DNA from 3 places in the Evansella sp. AB-rgal1 genome. Region 1 is predicted to be linked to each of the others. Evidence: riboswitches for the same ligand, from Rfam matches in the RefSeq annotation. Region 1 holds a riboswitch; each other region holds the start of a gene.
The links. Region 1 has a riboswitch for cyclic di-GMP ahead of ACERII_RS21835 (methyl-accepting chemotaxis protein). Riboswitches for the same ligand answer to the same signal wherever they lie in the genome.
Positions count from the first base shown of each region.

Region 1 (10,423 bases):
ATAGAAAGGTCAATCCATTCACTATTTAAGGAAGCACTGGGGACGGTTCTCGGTGCTTCCAAAAGCTAAATAAAGTATCTCCCTCCCCACATTAAAGCAAATACCGCACTGGGGTAGTACAATATACTGGTGCCTAGTCGATTTTTCAAACAAACTAGCTCTCGCTAATCCATAATCTCTGACCCACTAATCAGGACTACCAACTTCACGCTTTGTCTTAACTGATCTATGTGGATAAAAACTATAACCACACAAGCAAAAAGGAAGTTCCGAAATAAAGGCATAGAGGACAATAGTATTTAGTATCATACTTAGCGAATGTAGTATGTTTTATTCTCTTAAAAAAACCGAGATATTTAAAGTCACCAATTGCTCTTAAAAAGAAGACAATGGTAAATAGTATACAAATTGTTTTCGTCCATACATTCGGTTGAAAGAAAGGAATGGCATTGAATTGCACTAGTAACATATATCCAACGAATAATAACCCTAGCGCAACAATAAGAGTCTCGATGATCCTAGGAGCAAACAAATAACGACCACCCACTTTTTCGGGTACTGCAGCATTGATCCCCCATCTTCCTCCAAATATCCAATAAAAATGAATAAAACTAATCAATGTTAGCATTGCTACTGAAGAGTAAACGAAAAATGGCAACATAATCTCACCCTCCTTATTTTTATCTGATTAACGATTGTTTGAAATTCCTTTCCATATGATTTCAAATTGTAGTTGAAAAATATGTTTCAGATCTTCTTCTGATTCTGCAATTGACCACATAACAAGTGTGTTAAAATAATTTCCAACTAGAACTGAAGCAATATGTTGAGGATCAAAACGACTTTCAAAGTTTCCATTGTTCATTGATTCTTCAATTATTTCTGTAAGAACTTCTTTAAACCTTACTATATTTGTTGATTCTTCCTTTAAAGCAGAGCGAATGGTTTCAGATAATGTTCGTTTTAGTAAATCTCCATGTTCTACATACACTGTGAGTAAGTCATTAAAAATGAGTTGTAGCCTTTTTTCCAGATGTGTCTCCTGGTGCTTTTGAATTATATCCTTTACTAATTCAATCTGAGAGTTACCTAAGTGTAGTAACACATGCTCTTTCTTTGAAAAATAAGTAAAAAACGTTCCCTTAGCAATTCCACAAGCGGAAACAATTTTATCCACTGTTACGTTGTCATACCCATACTCCTTAAAGAGCTCAATAGACGTTAAAAAAATTTTTTGTTTAAGTTCCTTTTTCCGCTTATCTCGTAACATTTTATACACACTCCAATTTTTAATAATGACCACAGTCATTATTAGACTATAGTCATTTTAACATTATTTTCTTAATTTATACAATTTCGTATTTGAAGCATCGGGGACGGTTCTCGCTGCTTCCAAAAGCTGAAAAAAGTGCCTACACCTAATACAGACCAGACAAGGGAGCAATCTGGTACTTAATAAGTTGACCATTCCCCCCACTACTAATCCTCTTCTACTATTATATCTCCTTGGAATAATGAAAAATCTAAGGAATTATTTCATATAATCTACTAGAAGGAAGCACCAGACCATTCCCTATGGTAAAATGAATCTAGTATTTTTAACTGGATGGTGCTAGCTTTGAAGGAGAAATTAAAAGAGTCAGACTTATATGAACCTATCCAAAAGTATTTTAAACGTAAAGGATATGAAGTTCACGGAGAGGTCAAAGACTGCGATATCGCAGCGATGAAAGATGACCTTTTACTTATTGTTGAATTAAAATTAAACCTAACTGTTGACCTTCTCATACAAGCTACAAAAAGGCAACGGCTGTCTGAACATGTGTATATTGCTATTCCGAAACCGAAGAAACATAACCCACGCGCTAAAAAATGGAGAAACATTTGTCACCTACTTAAGAGATTAGAGTTAGGTCTCATCCTCGTTTCCTTTTCGGAAAAGCGAAAAAGAGTCGAAATAATTTTGGAACCAACTCCCTTTCACCGGCCAATTAGCATGGGGAAAGCCAAATACCTCAGACAAGCTATGATTAAAGAAATAAACGGACGAAGTGCAGATTATAATATTGGTGGCTCCAGTAGAAAACAGATTATGACTGCTTATCGAGAAAATTGCGTCCAGATTGCATGTTACTTAGAACAACATGGCGAATTAACACCGAAGGCTTTGTTACAAATGGGCACAGGAAACAAAACACAATCAATTCTAAGTAAAAATTACTACGGCTGGTTCATTCGTGTAAGAAGAGGCGTGTATCTGCTTAGTGAAAAAGGGAAACAAGAAATAAAAGAATTTCCAGAGCTTGTGGAGTATTATCGGAAGTAGCTTAAAAATCGAGAATTAAAATAACGGAACCTTTAACAACACTTCAATGACGAAGAGTTGTTTCCTTTTTTGCGGTAAATAGTAAAAATATCAAAAATACTATTTAATAAACCAAGAACCATTCTCACTAGGTAAGTAGCAAGAATGGTTCTTTTATTTACTTTCAATTGATGATAGCTGTATCTTCTTTTTATTATGTTTCTAGTATTACATTTGTTCGGCATCTTGTTTACTTAAAACAGCTGGTCCGGTATTTTTCGCATTGGCTTTTTTCGCTGCTTTATTAGCGACGAATGTAATAGTGAAAGACAGAATAAGCGCTGCTAACATCGCAATGATCATGCCAGTTGTATTATTCGATAAAAGAGGAGAAAAGAAAGTCGGTACATAGGCTGTACCACGGACATCTAACATTCCCACGAGCGCTCCTCCAACGCCAGCTGATAAAATAGCTCCACCAAAGACAACTTTGTTAGAAAACATAAATGGATACGCTGCTTCAACAAACGTTCCGAAGCCCATATTGATCGCAAATCCAGGGGCTGCCGCCGTTGCTTCTCCCTTATCCCTAGGTCCTACAATGTTTGCCAATGTGATACCCGCAGAAACCATGACAAGACCTACCATATCAACAGCACCTAAGAAACTAACACCTGTTCTCTCCATTTCTAGTAAAACAATAGGTAGAATCGCAGCATGATACACGCCCGCTAAGATAGCTGGCCAGATCAATAATCCAGCAATTAAACCTGCTAAAATAGGACTAAAAGCAATTGTAGATTCGATCGCCAATTTAACTAAGTCTCCCGCTTGCAGTGCAATAGGTGCAATAAGAAAGTAAACAATTACTCCAGAGAATAATCCAGCTAAACCACCAGCGACAATATTAACGGTAGTTGCCGGGAATCGCCATTGCACACACTTATGAAACAATAGTTGTACAAAAATACCTGCACCTATCCCACCGAGAATACCACCGATAATTCCGCCATTTACGGACAATACCCCTGCAATCACACCCGCTACGATGGATACTTCCTCTAACTCAGACACCTGTTTTGCCGCAATTACGGCTACTACCACAGGTAATGCTTGTATCATAACCTGAAAGACGTCATCTAACCCAGATAAACCTGGTATTTTACTTAAGGCCAGGATAATTGCCATTGCGATAAAACCTGGCAATGCGGACACCATGATCCCACGAATATTAATATTCCTAAATACGTTCACCGTTCCTTCTGACTTTGCCACCGACGAGCTTCCAATAATAGGTTTATATTTTATTCCCCAATGCTTACAAAGAGAGGAGATATATGTAATTGCCCTCGTTCTATTAGTCGTTCCAGTTGTTCCCGATGTGGATATGACATTTGCACCCTTTGCAGAAATAAGAGCCATGGAAGTTCCACCTGTACCAACGATCGGAATGTTCTTCTCGATTGCTGCAATAATAGCTTCCTTATTAGAACCCTCTGGATCAATACTCATCGTAACAAGTCCGTCTACTTCCCCTTCTCTAATTTTACTAGCAATTTCCTTGTCTAATTTACTTGCTTCTTCATTTACATCAGATAGTATTCCACTATAACTACGAACGAGCCCACCGTTTTCATCGATACTGTATATGGATGCTTTTGTTGAATCCTTTGCCCCATCCATGGACTCAGCTGCAGCGATGAATTGAATCTTAGAAATACTTATTTCAGCTACATCGCTTTGTGCAAAAATCTCATGAAGTAGCTTCTCAGGGGACTTCCCTCCTAAATTGTATAAGTTCCCACCACTACTACCAAGAATAGCAATTTTCTTCATACGATTACTCCCTTCTGTTATAAAAAACCATATAGTTTACTCCTAGAATCAAGGACCAAATGCGCTAAGCACTAACTCATGAATCGCCTCTCCTATCATGTATCAAGCGAATGAAGCCATTGTTCTCTTATTTTATTAAAACTAGGAACCTATCATCTACAAACTACTCTTATTCCTTTCCTAGTTACTCAACAATAAGAAAAAACTTCGCTCAGAAGATATAACTTGATTACCTCTTTGCAAAGCTCTCTATTACTTATGTGATCGATAGAAAAACTTAGGAGTCTATACTATTTTTGGAACTACACTTCACACTTCATTATATTAGTGCTTTACCATAATAAAATAATAATAACGCTTATCACTCTATATGTAAATGCAATGAATAGATTTTTCCTATAATAATAGCGAACAGAGCATATCTGTTCGCTACTAAACTTATCTATTGTTTTCTATTATCAATATTTTGAGATCATCCATTACCGATTTAGTTTAAAGTTCTCTACCAGCTCTTGTAATTCTTCTGCAAGCTTTGCCATTTCAATAGATGAGCTTGCAATCTCATTCGTTGATGCTAGCTGCTCTTGCACAGAAGCTGACACTTCTTGTGTTTTAGAAGCGGTATCTGTAGAAATGTTATTAATTTCATTCATGTTCGTTGTTATGTGTTCCATAGATGCTCTCATTTGCTCTGTAGCAGAAGATACTTCTTCTAGTTGTTTTGTCACATTTCGAACAGAACCACGTATATCTGTAAATGTTTGCTCTACTGACCTTATAGCTTCAATACCTTCTGCTGATGTTTCAGAAGTTGCAATCATGGAAGTTACTGTTTCTGCTGTTTCCACTTGAATGCTTTTAATGAGGTTGGAAATCTGTTGAGAAGATTGTTTGGACTGCTCTGCCAGTTTCCTTACCTCATCCGCAACAACAGCGAAGCCTCTTCCATGTTCTCCCGCTCTTGCAGCTTCAATGGCAGCATTGAGTGCTAATAAGTTGGTTTGGTCCGCAATTTGGGTGATTACTCCAACAATTTGTCCAATTTCTTGTGTTCGTTCTCCTAAATTCTCCATTTTTACGGCAACATCTTGAATTGCTTGATTCATTGCTTCAATTTCAGAAATAGATGATTTGATATGTAACGCACCTGAATTTGCTTTATCTGTTGTATCTGATGCAGCATCTGTAACATTTTGGGCACTTTGTGAGATAAGCGTTACACCTGTCGTTACTTCTTGAACCATCCCTGAGCTTGTAGAGGCATTTTGCGCCTGCGTTTCTGCTCCAAGCGCAACCGTTTGTATTGCTGCCGCAACTTGCTTACTAATTTCCGCTGACTGTTCCGATGTAGCAGAAAATTCCTCTGCAGAAGATGCCACTTTTTCCGAAGTTACTTGTATTTGTTCTACCATGTTTCTAAGGTTTGCAACCATAATCTGAAACGAGCTAGCTAGTTCTCCAACCTCATCCTTATTCGTAACTTTGATATCCGTTGTTGTTAAATCACCACCTGCAATATTTTTTGCAGCTGTAGAGAGAAGCTTGATAGGCTTAACAAAGGATCTTACAAATAGCACAACAGCAATACTAGTGATTACTAAACTTGCAACAATGACTAGAAGAATTCCATTAGCTAATTCCTTTATACTAGAAGTATATTGCTCTACCGGCATATAGGTTATGACGTAAAAACCAAAATCTTCATTTTTCTCAAAGGCTACAATATTCTCTACGCCATTTAACATAATGAATCCATTGCCTATACTTTCTTCTCCCATTTTTTCAAAAAAAGGTAGTAGATTCTCTTCCTCACTAAAGTTAAGATTCAGAGTAAATTCCTCTTCCTTAGAGGCAATAGTTAATCCACTTGGATCTATAATCATTGTGTGTATAGAATCATCGTCATTTCCTGTTACTAACTGCTCTGTTAATTTATTCACATCCAATGCAATGACGTAAACAGAGATTACTTCCCCTGCATTATTAAGAATAGAATCGGAAACAGCAATTACTGGCCTTCCAGTTATGGGAGAATACATATAATCACTTGCAGCAACTCCTGGATTCTCTAGCTGCTCATAATAATAAGCCTCATTCTCCCGATCAAAAACGTGTCCTACGGATGCTCCACCTACACCATCAACAAAGGCGCTTCCATCAAAAGAATAGAATACATTTTCATATAATCCATCTGCATTAGTCATTTTCTCTTCTAATCTATTTCTTATTCTAGTAAGCTCGCTTTGATCCACTTCATTTGTGTCTTCTAGATTGATAAAAAAGTTACGAACATAAAGATCCTCAACAACGGAATCAGCCAATGCGAATTGTGAAGCAAAAACAAGGTCAACTTGACTATTCTTCTCATTGGTAACATGTGATAGTGAGTTTATGACCTCTTCTTCTAATGCCTCAGAAGATTGATGGGTAGTATAAAACAAATTAACCAGCATAGGAACTACGATACATAGTAATGTGATGAATGTTATTTTCGTAAATAAACTATTTCTTATTGATATCTTCTTCATTTGTTCTTTTCTCCTTTTATAGTGATTTAATCACTTTTGTTGCGTTTCTTGTGGGGGCTACTTCATTTTTTTCCTAACAACTTAGATAGAAAAGCGGTTTACAACGAACATCTAGCTATATGCGTACTAAAACATGATAGCTTGTCGTTTTCGTAGACTTTCTCCCTTTAGTAAACTTCCTTATTTCAAAAGTATAAAAAACCCACCTCAAAAAAAGGTGGATGGGTATCCTCGCTTTTTTTGCAACCCGGCCATCGTAGCTTACACTAGTTATCAGTAGTCATTCCTTGATAACTAAATACGCCTTAGATCCGTGGCTTTGCGTCCTTACCTTTCGAGTAAGTATGCCTTTTTCAAAATAGGTATTTTGTCCTGGATCTAAATATACATTCGACAAAAAGAAATATCAATTTATATGCTTGGATGATAATAGATAAGACAGATGTTTATAAACAGAGAATGATGGAAAGACAGTAGAAAAAAAGAGAACAAGGTCAATTTGCACCCCTGCTCTCCTTTTCTTCATCTAAAGTAACAAAACAACTGTAGCATTATTATTCCTTAGTGTGTACACTTTCAAGTCACGAGCGCTTGCTACTCCCACACCATATTCAAAATATTCGAAACTCAAATTCTTCATTTGCCATCTTTATCTTATCTTCATGCTTCACTTTCATTCTTTCCATTGGCTGAAGCCTTACTCCATTGACATATGTGCCATTACGGGAATTGTTATCCTTAATAAAATAAACACCATCTGAAGAAAGGATTTTTGCATGCACTCGTCCTATCACTTTACTGGAGAGCGTGTAATCCGTATTGTTTGAGTCTCTTCCAATCGTAAACGTGCTTTTTGTAAGTATAATTTTTTCATTGGTAGAGAGGAGCAGAAGATGAGGTTTGTAAGCAACATCGTCCAGTGTCGTCGTTCCTTCTACCTCCTCCATTTCCAATGTACCAAGAACAGTAGTTCCTTTTGTATCCTCTGGCCCATCTTCTCCATCACTTCTCTGTAAAAAGAAGGAGGTAGATTGAACACTCTCGTTATGAGCCGAAAGGAGGTCTGAAGGAGTACTCGTTTTGCCTTCCTTCTTATCTTGTATCCTAGAGGAATAGGCATCTATGGAGTTATTAGTAGGACTATAAAAGTGTGCATTCCCCCCCATATCCAATACCGGAGAAATACTCCCAGTGGCTTCCTCTATACCACCCATTTCCATTAATTTTTCTTTTAAAGCAGATATATCACTTGTATCTGACTGAATCAAATAATTATGTAACTTGACGAAAAAGACAAGGTCATCCGTTTCTTCAAAGGGAAATTTCGAAAGTATCTTTCGGAAAAACTGCAACAGTGTGGTGGTTTCCAAGTCACTTGGTTGAAATGGTACATAAATAAAATACGGTTGATTATATTGGTCTAGATAAATATATCGCTCGTGTAAAACAAGCTTATTTAAGTCAACCTCATTCTCTTGAAAGTTTGTTATAAGCTTCAAAATAGGTAAGAAAGAGGTGACGATTTTCTCCTTCGTCAATCCTTCACCGAAATGTTTCTCAAGCGTAATCATATTCTCTAAATGATAACTAAACTCCCATCCGTTAGCTTGTTCAGCCAAAGCGAAGGGAACAAGTCCAGAAACACCTTCATCATGTGTGCTTAAAGACTCTAATTCTTCCCTTCGCAAAACTTCGCTTCTATTTAGCAATTTCACTAATTGTCCATCATTATTAGATGAGAAATCCAACCATTTAATCATGTTACCGACCCCTAAAATAATTAATCTATATATTTACATTTTAAGAGAATTAGCCTTATTAACTAAGTCTCTTTCATTCCGCTCCAGTAAAGCTGCCATGTTATTTAAATAGTTTATATTCAATTGTACTCTTCTATCCGAAGACATTACTAGATTGGACGTCATCCAAAGAACCCGATTTAAACCGAACACATCATTCACGTCTCCACGTAGCATATTCACTCCATGATTCAATTGATTAATCCTTTTTCTTATCGTTTGTAATCTAGCACTATAATAGGCGGTTCTTGGTAGGTTAACTTTCATATACGGCTCGATAGATATTCCTGGTCCGCTAAATATCCCCGAAACTACATCTTTCATCTTTCTAGCGCTAGACATCATATTATTAAAAAAGGATTTTGTACCATCAATGAGCTTTTTGGAAAATTGCCCAACTTTTTTTAGCCCACTAATATACGAATCTATTGTTCGTTTTGCTTCTTCCATTAACCCTTTTATTGTTGTTTCAACTATAACAAGTGCACCATTTACAATCGTATAAGTAAGGCTACCAACTAAATTCTTAAAGTTTTCCCCTGCTTGTTTCAAATCTCCTGTTATTATTGCACCGAGAGTTTCCATGCCTTTCATAGCTGTTTCCACAATAGGGTTAGCGATCCTTCTGGTTGGTGATGGCCCTTCTATCCACTCAGAAAATTCCCCACTCTCTTTAAATGTAACACTCACTAAACTATGAGGATAAATTGGATTGATATGATCCACCCAACTGTTTTTGCTTATCGTTACTGTCTTATCAACATAGGGAGCAAAGCCAAGAGCGGAGACAAAATCTCCCGTGTGTACAATAAACGTGTAATTGTCACTCATTAAGCTCTGTCGTTGCTCATTCGTTAAGTTTATCCAGTGAATCGGCTGCCCATTGACAACGTAGGCTTGCAAGGTGGGATCTTCAAGGTGATTGGTATAAACATGTGTTACTAGATTTCCCCCTTTAGAGTGCCCTAATAAAAGCTTCTCCCCATCAGCATGTGCCACATGTTTTTCATAAAAAGCATTTGCTTCCACCTGCTGCTGAATTTCTTTCCCAAACCCTGCTTCCACATTTGAATACCAATCTGTCCGCAAATGGTCCTTATCTGTAAGGTCTTCACTACCTCGATATAAAGCCGCTGCATTTCCATTTGCATCTTCAAAAGCATATCCAACAAATCCTGACGTTGATGCACCACTACTGTTATTTCCACTATTTGGATTATTGTTTTGGTAGCCTACTAATCTAATTTCTTGTAGGTTTGTACTGTTTTTCAGTATTTCTTCAATTTCTTTAATTTCTAACAAAACACCATCATCTTCTTCATCAGTATAATAGCGCCTTGCATCAGTAATAAATTGTTGAAGAGTTAACGACTTAACCCCCTGCCCCACATTCCTCATTGGATCAATATTGATATAAGACAGCCTTAGCAGTAAATAATGCTCTTCATCTGTTAAACTATTTAAAGGCATCGGCTATCTCTCCTCCATGCTTTCATACCAATCTGCCACAGCATCTTCATTATTGATCATATCTTTGAATCTTTCATCTATACTTATAATCCCATATACTTTCGCATTCAGATTATCCCATCCTATATTGTTAACAAAGGTCGTTCTTAAAAAATCAGAAATATCTTCAGATTCATCTACAAATCCAATGGACACCATGAATACTTCCGTACCAACCCCATCCATTAGCTTGTATAGATTATAAATTCCTTCGCTATAAATACTTACGTCAGGTTCATTTGATACTTTTATACTTACGATAAGTACCACTGCCAAGTCCTGGTTTGATTGAATAAATTCCTCTGCCTGTAAATCATTCATGGACTCGTCAAAGGTATTACCTGCGGAACGAAGAAGAATACGATATTCTGCCCCTTCAGGCAAATTCTTTTTAATATCCGCAGCTAATTTAACTTCTAACTCTTTTCCCCAGCGGGCTAATAAAT
Region 1 is NZ_JBGUAU010000034.1:26,328-36,750, reverse strand. It holds gene ACERII_RS21860 (hypothetical protein) at 1-62, opposite strand, end outside; gene ACERII_RS21855 (DUF3995 domain-containing protein) at 242-661, opposite strand; gene ACERII_RS21850 (TetR/AcrR family transcriptional regulator) at 689-1,270, opposite strand; gene ACERII_RS21845 (DUF2161 domain-containing phosphodiesterase) at 1,619-2,326, shown strand; gene ACERII_RS21840 (PTS sugar transporter) at 2,534-4,141, opposite strand; gene ACERII_RS21835 (methyl-accepting chemotaxis protein) at 4,621-6,669, opposite strand; cyclic di-GMP riboswitch class I at 6,908-7,028, opposite strand; gene ACERII_RS21830 (DUF6382 and FHA domain-containing protein) at 7,281-8,429, opposite strand; gene ACERII_RS21825 (Mbeg1-like protein) at 8,463-9,938, opposite strand; gene ACERII_RS21820 (hypothetical protein) at 9,942-10,423, opposite strand, start outside.

Region 2 (10,423 bases), on a different contig from region 1:
GTAAATATGATGAAGAAGGGGGCTTAACCATGTCATTAGTTTATAGTGAAGTGGAAGTGAAAAAGAAGCCGTGGTTTTCCGCTGGAGATCCAGAGCCACAGCTAAGGGTAGGGGAATTATTTATTTATATGACAAAGGATGGGGAATACATTCCCGTGGAAGCGGAGAAGACTCCCGTTTCTAATGCATTTATTAAGAGTCGTAAAATTTGTCGTAGGATTAAAATGAATGCTGGTCCGTTTCATTATTCACATGGTGATGAATATGTTACAAGAAACCATCGGGAGCAATTGCGTGTGGAAGTCACATTAAAGTTGGAAATTGTTGACCCAGTAAAACTTTATCATGCAAATATCAAGGATATTACCTCTTATCTACATAATCGAATTCCTTCCTTTATCTCTAGTATTATTGTTACTTATGATATGGATGAAATTAGTGTAGTTCAACAAAAATTCAGCGATGTGGAAGTATTTCCGCAGCTGATTAGTGATGTAAGAAATTGTGGTTTACGGGTAGCGGAGTATAATGCTCGTATCTCCAAGGATCAGGTAGCAAAACAGATTGATCAAAAATACCGCACTGCAGCAGGTGACCTTGATATCGAGGCGATGCAAGAAATGACTCGCATTAAAATAAAGCATGATGGTAGTACCATGGATAAGACGTATGCAGCTTCCTCTAAACTAGAACTAATTCGGTACTTTAATGAAATGCTAGAAGAATTGCAGAGCCCAACCATAGTTTTAGAGTTAATCGAAGAGGAAGAAAATAAAGAATTAATGAAGAGAGTATGGAAAGAAAAAGGGATTTATTTAGAAGAGGGACAAGAAAAAGCAACGAAACGAAGTAGTGATATTGAAGACTTGATGGAAGAAATAGACCGTTAATCATGAAGGAGAGACATACATTTGGATGAGTTGCTATTTTTACGCATTATAGACGGAGTAAAGATGTATGGTATACAAGTAATTGGGATTATATTAATCATTATCCTTTCCAAATACTTTATCCAAATATTCTTGTGGGTCGTTAGTATTGTGGTATCTATTTTACTAGCTATTATTAAAATCATCTTTTCTATTATATTATTTATCTTACATTTAATGCCGGCCGTTTTACAGGAGAAATTAAATAAACTCATCTATAAAACAGAAGCAGGCATTCGTGGAATGGAAATCAGGAACGGGAGAATTAAAGAGTGGTTTGCGGGTGCACCGAGAGCATATGAGAAAATTCATCGTAATATCTTGAAAGTAATTCAAGGAGCCTTTAAGATTTTCTTGATCGTTTGTGTGGTCATTTTTATTATCAACGTATTTATTCAAAGATCGTTAAACATCGAACAGATAATTAATCACCTCTAGGTGCCTGGTCACCACCCGGTTTTTGTCTGTTTTTGTCAAATGTAAAAGGGAATGGTGTACCTTATGAATCAAAGAACAGACACATAAAGAATAGCAACCAAGGGATCCGATCCTTTGGTTGCTATTCTTTTTTCAACAAATATCCTTGTGCGTAGTAGTATTGGAATAAGTTTTCAATCGTATTTCTATCATATTTTTTGAAGTCTGTTCCTGTTTTTTCCCTCACTAGGTCTAACTCGTTCCAGCTTACAAGACAGGCATGGAGTTTTCTGTTTGAATCTTTTCGATACGTTTTGGTTACTTCTTTGATAGGGAGTGTATCCCAACCACGTAGGTAATGAAAGGCATTCCAACGATTATGCTCAATTTGTGCCAGTTTATCAACATACTGTTCAATAAAGGTTAGATACTCTTCATTCGTGGCAATGACTTCGTCGGATGCTCCATTTCTTTGAGCAACAGAGAGAGGGATCTTTTTCAAACCTAAGAGCATTAATTTCGTATCGTTATGAAGCATTTGGGATCTGTTGGACTCCTGGGTGAAAACATCAAGCTGTTCCCAAGGTAGATCAGGTTGCAACCCCAATTCCTCTTTGTATTGCTGATAATTATCATGTGCTGCTTTCGCTAGTGTCTGAAGCTTCTCGTCTAAAATATATTCACTATTGAGTATTTCTCGTAAAAAAATGTACCGCTTGATGGACACGTATTCGTTTTTATGTTCGTGAAGCCACTTACTAACTAGATGGTCATCCTTCATTTTTATATAAATGGAGGCGTTGGGCAATAAATCTTTTAATTCAAGACCTTCGATCATATCTAGGAAATCATCCTTTAGGGAGACAAAGGCATGGGTAATCTCTTTCTCTACGTTTTTCAGCTCTCCAGCAACATCTTCCTGCAATAAATCAATCTCTTTAAAGAGAATCTGAGCAACTTTGTTCGAATAGTTTGCTAAATAACGCCACTCCTTCTCCACCTTTTTCTTATCTTTATCAAAGATGGTCATGCGTATAGGTTTTTGAGTCATGAAGTGCCCGCGATGAAGGATTTGGTACGCCAGTTGTTGATTACTTTTTCCAAATCCAATAAAAAGCAGATGTAAGGCTTCTCCCTGTGGATCTTGTAACCTTTTCTCGTGCCCAGTATAAAGGGGATTATCATGCAAAAATTTTTGAGCCATAACGTCGTGTGTGTTAAATGATCGTGAAATAGTCTTTGGATTTTTATCTTGAGCCATACTTTTAAATAGTTGCTGAGATGTAACGTGATTAAGGTGGACCAAAATCTCTTGTGTTATTCTACGGTTAGGAAATGGTTGGAGAACCTTTCCCATAACCTTCTGGAGGTGATTCTTCTTGTTTGTAAGATAGTCTTGAAGGGATATGTAAAAATCTAAATTCTTTGCGTCATCTTCAGTGAAAATGATGATATACTTAGCTTTTTTCCCACCGATTTTTGAAAAAAGTGGTGGATCTACTTTTTTCGCCTCGTGATATACAATCCCTCTTTTGTGTAAAAGGTCCTTCTCTCGTTTTTCCATGGCTGATCCAACGACAGCAACGGATTTACCTTCGTTTTTCAACGTATGCACGAAACGGGTGGCCTGAGTGCCTGTACCAAAAACGATGATATGACCGCCTCGAATTCGAAGCCAAATCCCGAGTAACGATTGGCCTGCATAGCGAAAAATGAAGAGACTTACGGTGGAAATGGTGTATAAAGCTGCTGACCATCGGGCTATCTCTAACGATAGTGGTAGCTGAAAAAATAGACTCTCCGTTTCAGTTAACACGGGATCCATATTTAATAAAAACAAGCGGAATGTGGAGTAAAGTGCATTTAAAAAGGAATAGTCTCCATGTGTGTGAATAAGAAACCCGTATAAACCTGATATAAATGCAAAAGTGAATGTTATGGTTTGTATAAGATATGGTTTTGCATATCGATAGAAAATAAGGGATGCCCACATTAAGCCAATGAGAATTGCGTTATAGATGGGGTCCTTTGTTGTTTGATTGGTAATCGTCCAAAGAAAATATATTGAAAAGAGCATGGCTACTATTATGTGAAATCGATACATCTGTTTTAAAAACATAAATTTCCTCCAAATGCGCTGAATGATGGTATAAGTTGTTAATTAGGAGTGGGACATCCATTCGAGTTGCTATATAAGTATGGAATAGTTCAATATTCCTATTCACCTAGTATTCTTATAATATAATAGATAGAAATACTTGTCACCAATCATTGTGGCAGTAAGGTTTTCGAAATGTAAACGGAGGCAAAAGAACTAGGCCTATTGGCTAGTATGATAGAATCATAACAGTTTTATTAGGATCAGTAGAGAACTAAAAGGAGTGTGTAGGTTGACATATAAACCGAATCCAATAAATACATCGATGGTCGAAATGCCAGAGGAAATTCAAGACGTAATTGAAGTTTTGGCAAAAAACATTCATGAAACGTGGGCAGTGCAGCGGATCAAAGAAGGTTGGTCTTACGGGCCTGAACGTAATGACGAGAGGAAGGAGCATCCGGGCCTAGTGCCTTACGATGAATTGACGGATCAAGAAAAGGAATACGACAGAATAACGGTAACAGAAACAGTGAAAACACTGATGGCTTTGGAGTATAGAATTGTGGCACCGAAAAAATAGTTGTGGTAGTGCTTGTCTCCACCCGAAATATGCGTTATTTTGTTGATTTAGGTAGCAAGGGGTTAAACCAAATTATATATTAGGATAGAAAGGGTAGTTAGTATGCACTCAATGATAGGACAAAGTGATCGTGTTGCAAGGTTTGAAGCAGCTTTTAACAGAATACATAATAAATTGAGAGAACTAACGATAGGTTCGACGGATCATATCTCCTATAGTGAGGCACTTTACAAAAGTCGTAATCGTCATAATGTAGTTAGGCAGCACTACGATATACTTAAACAATTTGGTCATCTGCGGAACGCACTTGTTCATCAACGGTTTAATAAGGATCATTATATAGCGGATCCCCATGAAGATACGGTAAAAGAAATTGAAAGAGTGGAAGGGTTACTTATGAAACCTCCCTTGGCACTTTCGATTGCTTCACAACCAGTCACCTGTTTTAAACCAGATATCCCTGTTACATATATTTTAAAAGAACTTGAGAAAACAGGGTTTTCCCAGTTTCCTATCTATGATGATGAGTCTGCGTTTGTTGGTTTGTTAACGGAAGGCGGTATTGCCAAATGGATATCTATGAACATGCATGGTGATGTGGTATCGTTAGAAGGCATACAAGCGAAAGATATTTTATCTTGTGAAAAGAAACATAATGTACAATTTTTACATAGAGGTAGTACGATATACGATTTAGAAGATGTATTTGAAGGTGCTTTTGATCGCAATGAAAAGCTAGAAGCAATTCTTATTACTCAGACAGGGATCCGTACCCAAAAGCCAATCGGCATTGTGACTTCTTGGGATTTAGTTAGAATAGATCACACAACATTAACCTTGGCTAGTCAGTTTTAGGAAGCGGTGGGGAAGTGGTGGGGACGGTTCTTGCTGCTTCCTTTTTCATGGAGGAAGCGGTGGGAGCTTTGTGCGGCAGTGAAGGGGAAGCATTGAAGCATTGGGGAAGCAGTGGGGACGGTTCTCAGTGCTTCTTTTGGCATGGGTGGTTTTCATAAGCATGCATACCACCAAATGGAAGCATGTTTTGGCAATAGACAACTATCAAGACCTGAATCTAGTACTAACAGTAAAAGGCAAATATGAGGAAAGATACAGCAAAGTCGCGGGAGTAGGGAAAACTTACTTCTTCGACTTTTTTTTGTTTTTGCTTTTGATTAATTGAAGTGGAAAGGCTTTTGAAAGAGTAGGTGATGTGATTTTTGCATCATTTGACAAAATGTAATATTTTGACCCCTATTTGTTAGATTCGTTCGCTTAATTGTAAGGTGTGAATAGAATTTTGAATAAGCAGTTGAGGGCGGGGGGGGGTGTACGGCCGCCATTCGACAAATTGTTAGTAATTTTCTTCTAATTGTTAGTATCCACCGCATAAATGTTAGTATTCACTGAAAAATTGTTAGATACCACCCGTTAATTGTTAGATACCACCCGTTAACCGGAACATTATCCATATATATGGAAATTGGACAGTCGGGCTTAGCAAGAAAACCTGCTTGAAACGGTTCAAAATGCATGATTAACCAGCCAATTAGAAGGGGGCACACCGGAAATAACACGAAAAATAGTTTAAATAAACAAAACTCAGTGAAAAAAGCAAAAATCAAAATCCTCCGCCCTCATTCCTGGCATTAGGAGGCGGGGAATGTGAATAGAATTTTGAATAAGCAGTTGAGGGCGGGAGGGTGGACAGCCGCCATTCGACAAATTGTTAGTAATTCTCTTCTAATTGTTAGTATCCACCGCATAAATGTTAGTATTCACTGAAAAATTGTTAGATACCACCCGTTTACCGCATCATTATCCATATATATGGAAGTTGGACAGTCGGGATTAGCAAGAAAGCCTGCATGAAACGGTTCAAACTGCATGATTAACCAGCCAATTAGAAGGGGGCACACCGTTCCGGTTGCTTCCCAATGCATAGTTTATGTCTTTGTGGTTATTTTAATTAATGTTGAGGAAAAAGTTACCCGAAAATAGGAGGAGTTTACATGTCTGAGCATCAAGGTAGAAAACCAAATTTCGAACCTACAAATCCAGATCGTAAAATACCAAATGAACAACAAAGAGGGAAAGCTAAATCGAACGCGCGTGGTAAAACACGGTAAGTACGAGCTGGGGTGGTGCTAGGCGTCACCCCACCCCCCTAAATTTGTCGAAAAGAAAGTTGTTGGTGATTGCTACTTCGATTATTTTAACCAAGGGAACCGTCCTCTTGGTTGCCCCTACCCCTTACAGATTCTGAAAATACGTGAAAATTTGTTTGTTCTCTTTACATAGACTATACATTCCCTTTACAGAAACTTTACTTAGAACGTCTATAATGAAATTGTCGAATAGTGAGTTATCTTGGGGGGACTAATTTGGAAATAAGGAAGAAAAATGTTTTATTAAAAGAGAAACAAGCGAGTGATAAGAGAAGTTTGTTCAGAGATTTGATGAAAAAAGTTAATTTAAGTACGAGGATGTTTATTATTTTTACCTCTCTTTTAGTTACATCTTTACTAATAGTTGGGTTTAGTTCTTATTTTAAAGCAAGAGATATGACAATCAATACGATGGAAAATCGTTTACTTAGTGAAGCTGAACTAATTGGTCATATTGCGGAAAACTTAAAATTTGTTTACGTTAGTGACAATGATTATTTTATGCAACAGCTTAATTTTAATGTTCAATTTCAGCAAAAAAAACTTGCTACTGAAGGAATTTCCGCAGATTTTTTTTACATAGAAAATAGTGAGTTAAAACCTTTTAATGTTAGTGAACAAGCAAATATTGATGTAAGCGACCAGCTGATTAAAAAAATAGTCGATATACAAAATGGAATATTTCATGAACGACTTAGTAGTGATAATTACACAATTGTTTTTCAACAAATGAGAGAAATTAATGGATTATTTGTCATGTTGATACCGAGTGACACTTATATGGAACCAGTTAACAATATGGCTTTATTTACTTTATCTGCAATAGTAATTAGTATCGTAGTGGTTATTATCGTAATTAGTATGTTTATGAGGACAATCACAAGGCCACTAACAGATTTACGCAGCACTATGCAGAAGGTAAGAGAAGGTAATTTACATCAATCACTATCGATTAATACAACATTGCCAGAGATTATTTCTTTACATAAAAGTTATAACGCGATGATTGGTCATCTGAGAAATGTGTTAGATGAGCTTAAAAGAACCGCTTTAAAATTAGAGGGAAATGGTAATGAATTGAGGATCTCCTCTGAGAATAGTCTTGCATCTAACAATGATTTAATTGATGCGATAGATATTGTTAAGCACGGGGCAGAACAAACTGCTAGTAACTCGGAAAGTTGTGTCATCATTTTAAAAGATATGGAAAATAACATGGGAAATATGACGACGAATATGGGGAAGGTATTTACTAGCTCCGATAAAATGACAGAGTCAGCCAAGTCTGGAGAGGAGAACATTACCGAGTTAATCTCAGTGATTAAAACATTCGAGGTAGGTTTTGACCATTTATCAAGTAACGTTAGGGAAGTGAAAAATTATTCCCTATCAATAAACAAGCTGGTTGGTTTAATTCAAGGCATAGCTGAGCAAACAAAACTGTTAGCTTTAAATGCAACTATTGAGGCTGCAAGAGCTGGCGATGCAGGTAGAGGGTTTGCAGTAGTTGCCCATGAAGTGCGTAAATTAGCAGAGCAATCATCTTCTGCAACGGATGAAATCACACAATCTATTGAAAAACTAGAAACAATCACTACAAACGCTAGTCAGGAATTTGATCAAATGCATGAACAAATACACGCAAATATAAGATTGGCAAACGATTCAAAGGTTTCCTTTGATGAGATGCTGCAAGATATATCGAAGGTAAGTAATCAATTAAAAGGAGTTCAATCTGAGTTGAATAGCGTTGTACAATCCTTGCCAATTTTAGAAAATGCATTAGGTAATCTATCTTCGGTTTCTCAAGAAACATCGGCAAGTACGGAAGAAATTCTTGCCTTAAGCGAAAACCAAGTAACCCAACTGAAAAACACAAATGACATTGGTATAAAGCTAAATGATTTATCTATTAGTCTTGCAAAAATGATGCAACGCTTTAAGTGATGAATGTTGCTACCTGTCACCACCAGAAGTTTGTTCGGTTTTATCGATCGTTTAGAAGGTTCACCTCTATAGTGAAAATTTTTGAGCAAGGAGTCCTGCGGGAAATTCCTTGCTCTTTTTTATCAAACTTCTATAGTTAAGTTCGGCTATTAATCCTTCTTTGACTAGTTCCACAGACCCGTGAAAAATCGATTTTGGCCATTTTAGAAGTTCGTGGTGATTCCCGAATTGTGGTAAATGGGTTAAGATGAGCTTCTCTACTTGGGCTTTCGTTGTTAAACGTTCTGCAAATTCTGGAGTAGAGTGTCCGCTTAGAGGGATCACTTTTGTATAGAGAGGCTTCACAGAGAAGGGTGCTGCTCCTTTCGTGAAAGGGATGAACTCGTCACGCCAATATGTATGGTTGATTGAGCCACAGGAACCGTCCCCCGGGTTGCAACATTTTACCCAAACGCAGTAGGTAAATTTATGAAAGTGCTTTTCTCTCTAGGGATAATGGACTATACTAAAAGAAACATTATAGTTTTGGCAAACTGTGTGAAAGCATAGGACGCAAAGCCACGGGTCTAAACACACAGCATGACAGCCGGGTTGCAATTATTAAACTGCTGTGAAGAAGGCAGTTTTTTTTGTGTGAAAAAGTTTTATATCAATTTTATCAAACTACTTGGTTGCATAACCAACTGATTTACAATATTTTCACTTTGATTTTCGGTGTTTCTCAAAGACAGAGTGGTTTTCTAAACATGGAATAGTGGATTATCCGAGCTACATAGAAGGTAGGTGAATGGAATGGAGTTTTTATTTTTTTGCATATTGTATTTGATTCCAGCAAGTGTATTTTTGTATATGGCGGGTATGATTTATAGTCGTAATCGTCATAGTGCTAGGCATATTACATGTAGCTTGTTGTATGTGTCCACTTCTATGTGGTTTATCGGTGTATTTGCTTCACTTGTAAATTATCCACTGTATTTTCACGAATTCAGTTTATACTGGGTGAATGGACCGATAACCATCGGAGCATTATTAGCGCTACATCTTTGGTTTCTCAATGGAGGCGTTTATAATAGAAAAAACGCAAAATACCTTAAACTTTTATTCCTTCCAGGAAGTATTTTGCTACTGACTTTTCCTATTGATTCATGGATGGTTAATGTAGAGGGGAGTACACTAGATACAACGTTTATTCCAGGACCAGGCATATATCTGTTATGGATAGTTAATTTTTCGTACTTAATCATTATCATATTTTTAACAATTATTGAAATGAATAAAGGGAATAACGCTGCTAAAATGTGGCTTAAAGGAATTTTGGCGTTTTTTTTCTGGACAAGCTTTATGTTAATTGTTTCCTTATTAATGGGAGATTCTAGTGATAATTACTTCCATTTTTTTATTCCACATGGTTCTATTTTCTGGGCAATCGCTGTCTTTTTTAGTATGTCAAAATTTGATTATTTATCGTCATATGAAAAAAGGTATCATATCTTGTTTCAAAAATCTCCTTCTGGAATTCTTATTATGGATGCACATGGCATGGTTCTTGAAGCCAGTCCACAAATCTCAAAATATCTTGGGGTGGAAAGTAAAAATGTTGTTCAATCGCCGATAATATCGTTTTTAACTGGATTAGACAAGGAAAAATTTGCTGCTAGATACAATAATGTTTTCGAAGAACAAATAAAAGTTGCAAACCTAGAACTATCTTTCGTCAACAAATTAAGAGAACGGAAAACGGTATTAATAGATTCCGATTTTATTTTAGTAGAAGGAAAAAAACTTGTATTTGTCATGTTAAAAGATATTACAGAAGCAAAAACAAGAGAAGAGAGAGTACAGTATTTGGCTTACCATGATATTCTGACTGACTTGCCAAATAGGGCTGATTTTGAAAGACAGATAACCGACCTTTTAAAGGGGGAAAATGAATTTAACCTTCTTTTACTAGACTTAAACAAATTAAAGAAGATAAACGATACGTTCGGTCATCAAACGGGAGATTATGCCATTCAACATTTTGCCTCTATTCTACAGAAAGCTATATCAGATAAACACCATGCGGCAAGATTAGGCGGGGATGAATTTGTACTATTGGTGGGTGTGGAGGAAACAGAAACGATTATCGAAGCCATTCAACAGCAGTTAGCAAAACCTCTGGAGCTTTCTTGTGAACATGAAATCTCTCTATCAGCAAGTATGGGTGTAAGTCACTATCCAACCGATGGCCAAACAATGGACCAATTATATAGCGTAGCCGATAAAAGGATGTATGTAGAGAAGC
Region 2 is NZ_JBGUAU010000013.1:18,874-29,296, forward strand. It holds gene ACERII_RS12440 (toll/interleukin-1 receptor domain-containing protein) at 1-27, shown strand, start outside; gene ACERII_RS12445 (hypothetical protein) at 30-890, shown strand; gene ACERII_RS12450 (hypothetical protein) at 912-1,367, shown strand; gene ACERII_RS12455 (potassium channel family protein) at 1,489-3,465, opposite strand; gene ACERII_RS12460 (RyR domain-containing protein) at 3,737-4,027, shown strand; gene ACERII_RS12465 (CBS domain-containing protein) at 4,130-4,882, shown strand; gene ACERII_RS12470 (hypothetical protein) at 4,900-5,040, shown strand; gene ACERII_RS12475 (methyl-accepting chemotaxis protein) at 6,409-8,139, shown strand; cyclic di-GMP riboswitch class I at 8,657-8,738, shown strand; gene ACERII_RS12480 (diguanylate cyclase domain-containing protein) at 8,932-10,423, shown strand, end outside.
Region 2: another riboswitch for cyclic di-GMP. It lies ahead of ACERII_RS12480 (diguanylate cyclase domain-containing protein); the one in region 1 lies ahead of ACERII_RS21835 (methyl-accepting chemotaxis protein).

Region 3 (10,423 bases), on a different contig from region 1:
CATTTTTTTCTAATATTTCGTTATACGAAGGAAGCAGGGGAACCGTCCCCAATGCTTCCTTTTTGGCTTGACAAATTCCTGAAAGGTTATATGCTTATATATATAACTATATGTGTATAGAGGTGGTGATGTCGTTGGTTCATCCGTTTCATGACAAGAAGCCGATCTTCATGCAAATTAAGGAATGGATTGAGGATCAGATTGTAAAGGGTCAGTTAAAGGAGCATGATCAAATTCCTTCAACGACACAGATGGTTCAATTTTATAAGGTGAATCATATTACGGTTTCAAAAGGAATTAATTTGTTGGTAGATGAGGAGATTATTTATAAGAAGCGGGGTGTTGGGATGTTCGTTGCAGAGGGTGCGAGAGAAATGCTAGTGGAGAGCCGAAAGTATGTGTTTGAGGATGAGTTTGTTGTGCCGATGATTCAGGAGGCGGAGAAACTTGGTTTGTCGGAGCGAGAAATTACGGACATTATCAAACGGTTGAAAGGAGAGCGGTTATCATGAGACTGAATGTTGAGGCGAAAAATGTAGGGGTGAAGTTGAAAGATACCGATGTGTTGAAGGATATTTCGTTTACACTTGAGCATGGGAAAACGTACGGACTACTAGGACGAAACGGAGCAGGGAAAACGAGTTTGTTGTCGTTGTTAGCATCCTATCGGGATCCGTCATCTGGAGAGCTTTTAATCGGTGGGGAGGATCCGTTTGAAAATAGGATGGTGATGCCACATGTAGGTTTTGTCTATGATACCGATTATAGTGACGAAGATGAAAAGGTAAAGGGTTATTTGGAGTTTGCGGAGAGGTATCGTCCTTTCTTTGATCGGGAATATGCGGAAGAGTTGGCGAGGCGTTTTAAGGTTCCTTTGGATAAGGCGATATCGACACTTTCTAGTGGGAAGCAGTCGGCGTTGAACTCGATATTGGGGTTGGCAAGTAGGACACCAGTGACGATTTTGGATGAGGTATATTTAGCGATGGATGCCCCGACACGGGAGTTGTTTTACCAGGAAGTGATTGAGGAGCAGGCACGACATCCAAGGACGATGATTCTATCAACCCATTTGGTATCGGAGATGGAGTATTTGTTTGATCATGTTTTGTTGCTTCACGATGGTCAGTTGCTAATTGATGAACAGTATGACGCGTTTATTAGTCGTGGTGCATCGGTTATTGGGGCGTCTACGTCCGTCGATTCGTTTGTAGCAAGTATGGGAACTGGGGTTAAGAAATTGAAAACTCAGCAGCTTGGAGATACAAAATCAGTGATGGTATACGGCGAATTAAGCGATGAAACTCAGTTGGAAGCGGCGAAACTCGGTTTAGATGTGGGGCCAGTTTCTCTTCAGGAATTGTTTATACACTTAACAGGCGAGGAGGATAAGGTATGAGTGGTATAAGTGGTGTGAATCGTGGGTCTGGTCGGGAAGTAGGTTTTCTTAAGGACGCCTCTACTGCGGTTAAGGTATCTAGTGATTTGTTTTTTACGCAAATGAAGTGGGCTATATGGTTCGTCGGGATTGTCTTTGTGGTCTCTCTCGTTATTCCTAGGTTTGTGACGGATGTGGATCATATTCATTTCCTTGCGTTTATTTTTCAGCCAACGAAAATATTCATGTTGGTAATTGGAATCTTGTCGTGCTTTGCATTTCTAGGTTATTACGTTGGGAATGGGATTACGAGAAAGGATTATTTTATAGGAACGGTTGTTGGAGCTGGTGGGGTAGTGATTGGTATAATGGCGATAGCTAGTGTCTTACAAGGTGTCCTCCTTCTTGTTGGAATGGTTACGACCTACGTGCCGAATACGAGTCATGGTGATGTTTTAGGTACGGAATCAGTTTGGTTGGTGCCGTTTGTAGGATATAGTTTATCAGGGCTTGCGTACTTTGTGGCCGGCTGGCTTATTAGTATCGGATTTTATCGGTATGGTGGTATTGGCGGAGCAATTTCGATTATTTCTGCGATAATATATGTTGGTCTGACGGATATGGGTTGGGAAAGGGGCAGTTCATTGCAATTCTTTGGATTTATTCAGATTCCTCTACCTGATCTATCGCTTCCTTTTGCGATGGTTACAACAGTTGTGCTGCTGGTGGTAGGTCTGTGGGTCATTCGTAGATTAACGAAACGAGTCCCCATAAAGATTGAATGATTGGAACACAGGGGGGAACCGTGAATCTATCAAAGGACCTCGCTCCATTAGAAAAACGACTAAATGAATAGAAGATGAATTAAAAGTCCTTCATGAAAAAAGTAGAGTGTTGTGAGAAAGCATCGTAGAAAAAGGTGGCTGTCACCTAAAGCATTTATGCATTAGGCGCCAGTCACCTTTTTTAGGAATCAATTCCATAAAAATACAACCTCTAGATAATAATGTGATATTATATAGTGAACTATACAATATTTGGTAGGGTGGTAGTAATTGAAAATAAAAAGAGACATATGCTTTTACTATGTTGCCTAGTACCCATTGTTTTCTTGCTCCACCGAAGGGAGAGTTCTTTGTCCAGAATTACTTGGTGAATCAGAAGGACGTTATTCTGTTAATATAGTTCATACTATATTAACGATTCTAGAGGAAACACTTTAATGACCGCCGGAAGCAAGAGAACCGTCCCCACTGCTTCCTTTTTTTTGTCATCATTGTTAGTCTACCTTTCCCTCACCATCGAGGTCTGGGAGAAACTAATAGATAAATCAGGAACATGCTGAGATTACATAGTGATAAGGTCGCATCTATTAATATGGTATTTGGCTGGGGAGGGATCATCATAAATTCAACTAATCTTATTAAACTTTTGACAATTGTAGATAATTTCCGAGGAAATATTCTACCTTTCATTGGGTTAAATTTAATCATTAATTACATATATCAACTCGATCGAAAAAGTGGAAAGGATAAAACGTTCAGAGTAAGTAAAACAATAGTAACTATTCTTAGTATTTTTGCTATAGCATGCTTTTTGATTAATTAGTATTGGTGTTCCATACAACAGGAATGAAGTGAATGGCCCCAGTGGATAAAAAAGTATGGTGCTGTAGACAAGTGTTGCCTTTAACCGCTCCTTTGAGGAGTACCAATAGGTATGTTCCCTTATTTCGTTCCTTTAAGGAAACTTGAGAACCCACTCCTTTTTTGAATAATCATGAAGAAAGTGTAACTAAAGAAGGGGGGATTGATGATATAGTAGTATTATAATGTAAGATTCTAATTTTAGGAGATGAAACTGAGATGAAGTTTACTAGATTTAGCAATGGTTCAAGTGTTCTTCAAGGTGTTATTGAAATTGAAAATAATGTTATCAAAGAGATATCAGGTGATATGTTTGAAGCGTGGGAATTTACAGGTGAAACATACTCGTTACAAGAGGTTAAGCAACTATCACCACTAGTGCCAAATAAAATTATTGGTATCGGAGCAAATTATGTATCTAAAGTAGAAGAAATACCAGCGACACTACCTGAAATCCCAGTTTTTTTCTTTAAACCTACATCTTCCGTAATCGGTCCTGAAGATGAAATTGTGATCCCTCATTCTATTGACGAGGTTAAATTCGAATCTGAGCTGGCTGTTGTCATTGGAAAAGATACAAAGAATGTTGCCGAAGAAGATGTTTTAGACTATGTATTTGGATATACCGTGGGGAATGATGTTACAGCACCTCAATTTTTCCGTGAAGACGGACACTGGATAATAGGGAAGTCATTTGATACGTTTACTCCATTAGGCCCTGTTATAGAAACAGAGTTAGATCCATTTAACGTAAGAGTGGAAGCAAGATTAAATAATGTGGAAAAGCAAAACAGTGCAACGGAGTTAATGATTGTTCCCATTCGAAAGATGATATCGTATCTTTCTAGTGTAATGACGTTAAAAAAGGGAGATGTCATTTTAACGGGGAGTCCTCTAGGGGCTGAATTTGTCTCTGCTGGTAATACGATAGAATGTGAAATAAAAGAGGTTGGAACGCTTCGTAATACATTTATTTCAGAAAAGAAAAAGACTCAGTAAAAATTACAGTGAATTAAAGTGTTAATTTGTAACCTAAATATTTTGAAAAGGGAGCTAATATTAAATAGCTTCCTTTTTTGTATTACTTCGCTAACCGAAGGAAGCAGTAGGAACCGTCCCCACTGCTTCCGGAAATAATCATTTTTTTACAGTTACATAGGTAAAAAGTTCTATTTAAATTCTTGTAGTTATAGTAAAATATTAATATAACTAGGAATTAGATAAATATGCACGAAACTGGCAAACCTGATGAAAATCAGGGGCGCAAAATCACAGGCCTAAGGGTAAAACTATGGTGGCTGGATCGCCGAACGCATCATGCTATGGGTGAGAAGCGGCTATTTATTGAAAGCGGCTTCTTTTTTTGTTTGGGTTTGGCTTCACTCGCTGCACATTCAATAGGGCAATAACTGGCTTAAAAGATATCTTGACTACACTTATTGCTACGAGGGTTTTGATAAAACTCACATATTCTAATAAAGACCATCTGTAGCAACATTCAACTAAGATTAACCGTTGCCATTACAAAAATAGAGGGCACGATGGGAGGAGAAATTTAAATGATGCGTGTAATAGAAAATAGAATTTTTATCCTTGTATTATTCATCTTTTTTATAATCATCGTATCTGGGTGTAGGGACGATTTCGAGGAATATACTCCTGTAACTGTGGAAATGGAGAGTGGGTCAGAGGAGGGGGAGAATAAAAGCTTCAAAATACTTCATGTGATGAGTTATCATACTCCTTGGGAATGGACGGAAACACAATACCAAGGATTTCAGGATGCTCTGGAAGGAATAGATATCGAGTACAAAGTTTTTGAAATGGATACGAAAAACTTTAGTACAGAAGAACAAAAGAAGCAAAAGGGAGAGGAAGCAATAGCACTAATAGAATCTTGGCAACCAGATTTATTATTTACTGGTGATGATGACGCACAAGAATATGTGGCTAGGCATTATACCAATACTAATCTACCGATTGTTTTTACAGCTGTAAACGAAGATCCGGCAGTTTATGGATATGATAATGCTTCAAACGTAACTGGTGTATTAGAGCGAGAACATTTTCTTGAGAATCTGCGACTGATGAAGGAAATCGTACCAGATGTTGAGAAAATCGCTGTTATTTTTGACGAGGATCCAATGTGGGGCCCTGTTAGAAAGAGAATGGATAGTGCTATTGAAAATATAGAAGATATATCATTTGTATCTTGGGATTATATAAATTCTTTTGAAACGTATAAAGAGAGAATCATAGAACTGCAATCAGAGGTGGATGCGATTGCATTGTTAGGAATATTTACATTTGAGGATAGTAATGGTCAAAATGTTCATTATCGAGACGTGTTAGAATGGACAGCAGAAAATAGCAAGTTACCAGACTTTAGTTTTTGGAAGGATAGGGTAACGTATGGTACGTTATCTGTTGTTAGTGTTTCAGGTTATGAGCAAGGAAAAGAAGCTGGTTTATTAGCTAGGCAAATACTGGAGGATGGAAAAAGACCCGATAGTCTACCTATTCGTACTTCTATGAAAGGAGAACCATTAATTAGCTTAGCTCGTGCAGAGGATTTAGGTATTCAAATTAAAAGTAAGACATTATTAAGTTCAAGGGTTGTTACTAGTTATGGATGGGTAACAATCGATGAATAAATTAAAAAACAAGATACTATTAGTACTCGTTGCGATTCTGTTAGTTACAATAGGATCAAATAATTTGGTTAGTGGTTTTTTCTTCAGTAAAGAGTACAGTAAGTCAATGGAAAGAGAAATGTATCTTATCGGACATGATGTGAAAAAACAACTGGAAAGAATATTATCATTAGGGATAAATATTAATGATGTATTTCAGTTTGAGGAGATATGTAAAGAAGTGGTTGAAAAATATCCTGAAGTTTCCTATGCATTTGTTTTTGATCGAAATGGGAAATTGTTGTTTCATAGTAACTCGAAAGAAATTCCTCAGGTAGAATTTAATAGGGATATATTTGATACAGCATTAGAGAACAATCTCGAATCTCCAATTGATATAGTGGTGGGGAATAAAAGTTACTCCGCTGCAATAGTGCCTGTATTGAATGATGTAAATGTAGAACGTGGGGCAGTAATTATTGCCGTTCCTGAAGACTATATTTCAGAAAAAACGGATGAACTTTTTTGGTATTCGGTACTTCAGGGGGTTTTCTTTTTTGCTGTATCTCTTTTATTATTGGCTACTATTCTTGCCTATTGGGTTACCAATCCATTGAAAAAGATATTATTAACGATGTCCGATGTTCGCAAAGGGAACTTGGATGCGAGAGTAACGATTCAATCGAAGGATGAATTCGGTATGCTCGGGGATTCGTTAAACCAAATGCTTACGAAAATTAGAGATTTAATGCAAGAACAGGAAAGGGCAAATAAGTTACAGATTGAATATGCTTCTGAAAAAGAAAGAAGCCGTATATCAGAATTATTAAGACATGCAATGTACATGATCAGTTCTACCTTGGATGAATCTAAGGTACAACGTCTTATATTAGAGCACTTGAAGCAAATTGTTCCTTATTGCCGGGCAAGCTTATGGATGTATAAAAATGGTGATATAGAATGGATAATCTCAAGTGAAGCAAAATGCATGGAAGAAGAAGTAAGTGAAAGTAAAATACAGACTTATATCAAGCAACTAAAACAAGATTCTCACCCTATCATCGTCAAGCAAGGCGATCAAAAAAATAATTATACGATGGTTGTTCCTATTTACCTCCACGATTCTTTCGTTGGAATGGTTTTATTGGAAAGGAAAGAAATAGATTACTCTAAGAGTGAATCAGAGATAGCGCTCACATACATCAGCCAAGCAAATATCGCAATAGATAATGCCATAATGTATCGAAAAATGGAGAAAATGGCTGTTACAGATGAATTAACGGGGCTTTATAATCGTAGATATTTTTACCGAAAAGCAAAGGAAGAGTTTGAAAATGCACGGGAATTTGGAGATCCTTTTTGTCTTATTTTATTTGATGTAGATTATTTTAAGAAGATAAATGATCAATATGGACATTTTGTTGGGGATGAAATACTACGTAAGTTTGCGAATATTGTCAAAGACACTATTCTTTCAGGGCATGTCCTCGCTCGTTTTGGTGGAGAGGAATTTGTATTACTGATGGCCAAAACTACCGTGGAGGAAGCAATACATTTCGCAGAGAATTTGAGATTAACTATAGCTAATCATCTATTCGAAACGGAGAAGGGAAAACTTCAAATTTCATTAAGTATCGGAGTAACAGAATCACAAGAAGGAGATAAAGTAGAAGATATTCTGCACAGGACTGATGAAGCTTTATACAGTGCAAAAGAGGCAGGGCGAAATTGTGTGGTTGTTAAATAATGAAAAAAGGGAACGAAAGTATATAAGGAAGCAGTGGGGACGGTTCTCCGTGCTTCCGATTCGACAAATTGTTAGTATTCAGGCGGTAATTGTTAGTATTCATGCTATAATTGTTAGAAAACCCACGTTAATTGTTAGTATTTATTGCACAATTGTTAGTTTTGCCATTTATCTAGTATATAGGAACCCTGGAATAGTACAAAAACTAGTTCAGACCGTTCGACTAAGTGTAAAAACCTATAAAAACAAATTGAAGGAAGCATCGGGAACGGCTCTCGGTGTTTCCACTTGATAAAATAGAGTCAATTATGATGGTGCCTTGAAGGCTGTAAGAAATTATAAATATAGAAAGAGGTGGTACATGTGAGCGAATGGGAGGCGATTATCGTAAATGACCCAGATGATGATTATAACTTAGTAATAGAGCTAGAGTTAGATGATGATTGTGTTGGAGTCATTAGAAAACGGAGTGGGAAATTAGAAGTAGTTTTTCTTACGTCAATGGATAACATAGCAATTCCTGGAGATTGGTTGGCAGAGATTCTAAACAGAGCAGCAGTAGAATTAACATAGTGAAGCAGGGAGCAGTTATGTTCCCTGCTTTCGTTTCGATAAAGCCCCTAATTCTTCGTATTTTCTCTCTCATAATGAAATCCCCCCTTCATGTTGTAACGTATTGTTCAACTATGAACGTAGTTTTGTTTAATAAAAGACTATAATAATACTAGAATGAAGTGATAGATAACTATAGGAGAACAGTTTCTATTTGATCCTAGACAAAAAAATTATTTTTTATTGTAACGAATTCTTGTTTTTCCGGATATATAAAGTGAAAGGGGGAAAAGCCATGGAGGAAATTTCTGAAATATATAATGAATATGCGAATGAAGTTTTCAAATATCTAATGTGTCTTTCTCATAATTCGGATTTGTCAGAGGAACTAACACAAGAAACATTTTATCAGGCTGTAAAATCGATCGATAGATATAATGGCGAGTGCAAAATGTCTGTGTGGTTATGTCAAATAGCGAAGCATTCCTTTTATAAATATTTAGAGAAGGAAAAGAAAAATAGGAATCATACGTCAATAAGTAATTCAGAAATCACTTATATTTCTCCTGAAGATGAATATATCAATTCGATAGATAAGATTTCCTTATATAAGATAATTCACTTGATGGAAGAACCATTGAAAGAAATTGTCCTACTTCGTATATTAGGTGGGCTTAGTTTTAAAGAAATAGGAGAAATTCAAGGGAAGAATGAAAACTGGGCAAGAGTGAATTTCTATAGAGCAAAAGTAAAACTTAGAGAGCGAGGTTATAACCATGGATCATAAATGTGAGATTGTTCGTGATTTATTGCCTACCTATATAGACGGTCTTTGTAGTGATGAAAGCAAGGAATTTATTGAAAACCATATAAATGATTGTCAGTCGTGTAAGGAAATACTCCATGATATGAGAGCTGAAGTGTCTTTAACAGACGAAAATGAAAAACTTACTAGTCTAAAAGCGAAAAAGCCATTCAAAAAACTAAGAAATCGTCTCATTTTTTCCATTAGTAGTGCTTTCATCCTTTTGGCAATTCTGTGTGGAATCTTTGTTTATGATTTTTTAAACAAGGCTAATCCTGTTGCTACTAATGAACTCTTCATTCAAGAAGTTGAAGTTGTTGGCGAAACATTAACTATTGTCGGTGATACAACAAGTAGTGCACTAGGCTTCCATGGTTATGAATTTATGTATAGTGAAGATGAAGAGACCCTTTATTTTATTCCAAGATATCAGCTTGTAAACAAACACTATTCTTCTGGTAGATTTGAAATAAGTCATGATTTTGGTGACAACCAACGTATGGATACCTTTGACATATCAAACATGAACCAGATATTTCTACAAGGGAAAAGTTCTGACGATAGAAAGTTGATTTGGGAAAGAGAATAGAAAACAGTGGGGATTTAGTCCCCACTGCTTTCTACCTTGTTTCTACAATAGACTTCGTTTTATAAAACCAAGATCCAAGGACATATGCAATGACGCCCCAAAGCATCATGATTCCAATACCAATCCAAACGGAGGCGTTGAAGATACTACTGGAATAGACCATTGCTTCCCTCAATCCTTCCACGAAATATGTTAGTGGGAGGATGTTGGAGACTGGTTGGATCCACTGTGGCATTGTTTCAATTGGGATGAAAACACCGCTCAAGAACATCATAAGGAAGCTTGTAATATTGGCGACTCCCATATATGCCTCTGTTGTTTTACTGAACGATGAGAAAAAGTAGCCTAACGCATTAAACGAAAGTGCGCCAACGATGAACACAACGAGTAGTGTTGGGAAGTCAATGTATAGTTTTGCCCCAAAAATGAACACACCTATGAGTGATAGTAAAACAATTTGAATGATACTAAACACGAAACGCATGATCATATCACTTAACCCAAAAATGTTCATATTCGCTGGTGTCATTCGTAATCGCTTGATGAGCCCTTTGCGACGCATTTCCACTAAATCTACCATTCCAAATAACCCACCTTGAGCGATCGCTAATGCAATCATCCCCGTTAAGAGGAAATCCGTAGCGCTTAACTCCATATTTCCAGAAGTGATGGATTCAATTTCTAACTCATAAGTAGGCGAGGCCCCAACAGCATAAAGATTCGCTTGTTGAACAAACTTATCGAGCATTCCTGATAAAGCTTGTGTCGTTACCCCGTTTTCATTCTCTTTATTTACAAGAAGTAAAAGAGTGGTCACATCTTCTGTTTCTGGTAAAACTATGGCTGCGTGAACATCTTGCTCTTTTACAAGTTCATCGGCTTCTTCTCGATTAACCGTTCCATCACCTTCTATTACTAAAACGGGAATTTGGTTGATTTGTTGTAGTAACATTTCTGATGTTGGGTTAGGATTCTCGTTGACAATCGCAACGGTAGCAGAAAACTCATCATCACTACCCGAAGTGAAAATAACCATAAAGATGACCATCAAGATGACAGGGAAGAAAATCCCC
Region 3 is NZ_JBGUAU010000010.1:60,794-71,216, reverse strand. It holds gene ACERII_RS10310 (GntR family transcriptional regulator) at 129-512, shown strand; gene ACERII_RS10305 (ATP-binding cassette domain-containing protein) at 509-1,399, shown strand; gene ACERII_RS10300 (hypothetical protein) at 1,396-2,163, shown strand; gene ACERII_RS10295 (fumarylacetoacetate hydrolase family protein) at 3,244-4,023, shown strand; cyclic di-GMP riboswitch class I at 4,253-4,335, shown strand; gene ACERII_RS10290 (ABC transporter substrate-binding protein) at 4,584-5,678, shown strand; gene ACERII_RS10285 (diguanylate cyclase) at 5,671-7,404, shown strand; gene ACERII_RS10280 (hypothetical protein) at 7,454-7,696, shown strand; gene ACERII_RS10275 (hypothetical protein) at 7,768-7,977, shown strand; gene ACERII_RS10270 (RNA polymerase sigma factor) at 8,252-8,743, shown strand; gene ACERII_RS10265 (zf-HC2 domain-containing protein) at 8,733-9,350, shown strand; gene ACERII_RS10260 (ABC transporter permease) at 9,382-10,423, opposite strand, start outside.
Region 3: another riboswitch for cyclic di-GMP. It lies ahead of ACERII_RS10290 (ABC transporter substrate-binding protein); the one in region 1 lies ahead of ACERII_RS21835 (methyl-accepting chemotaxis protein).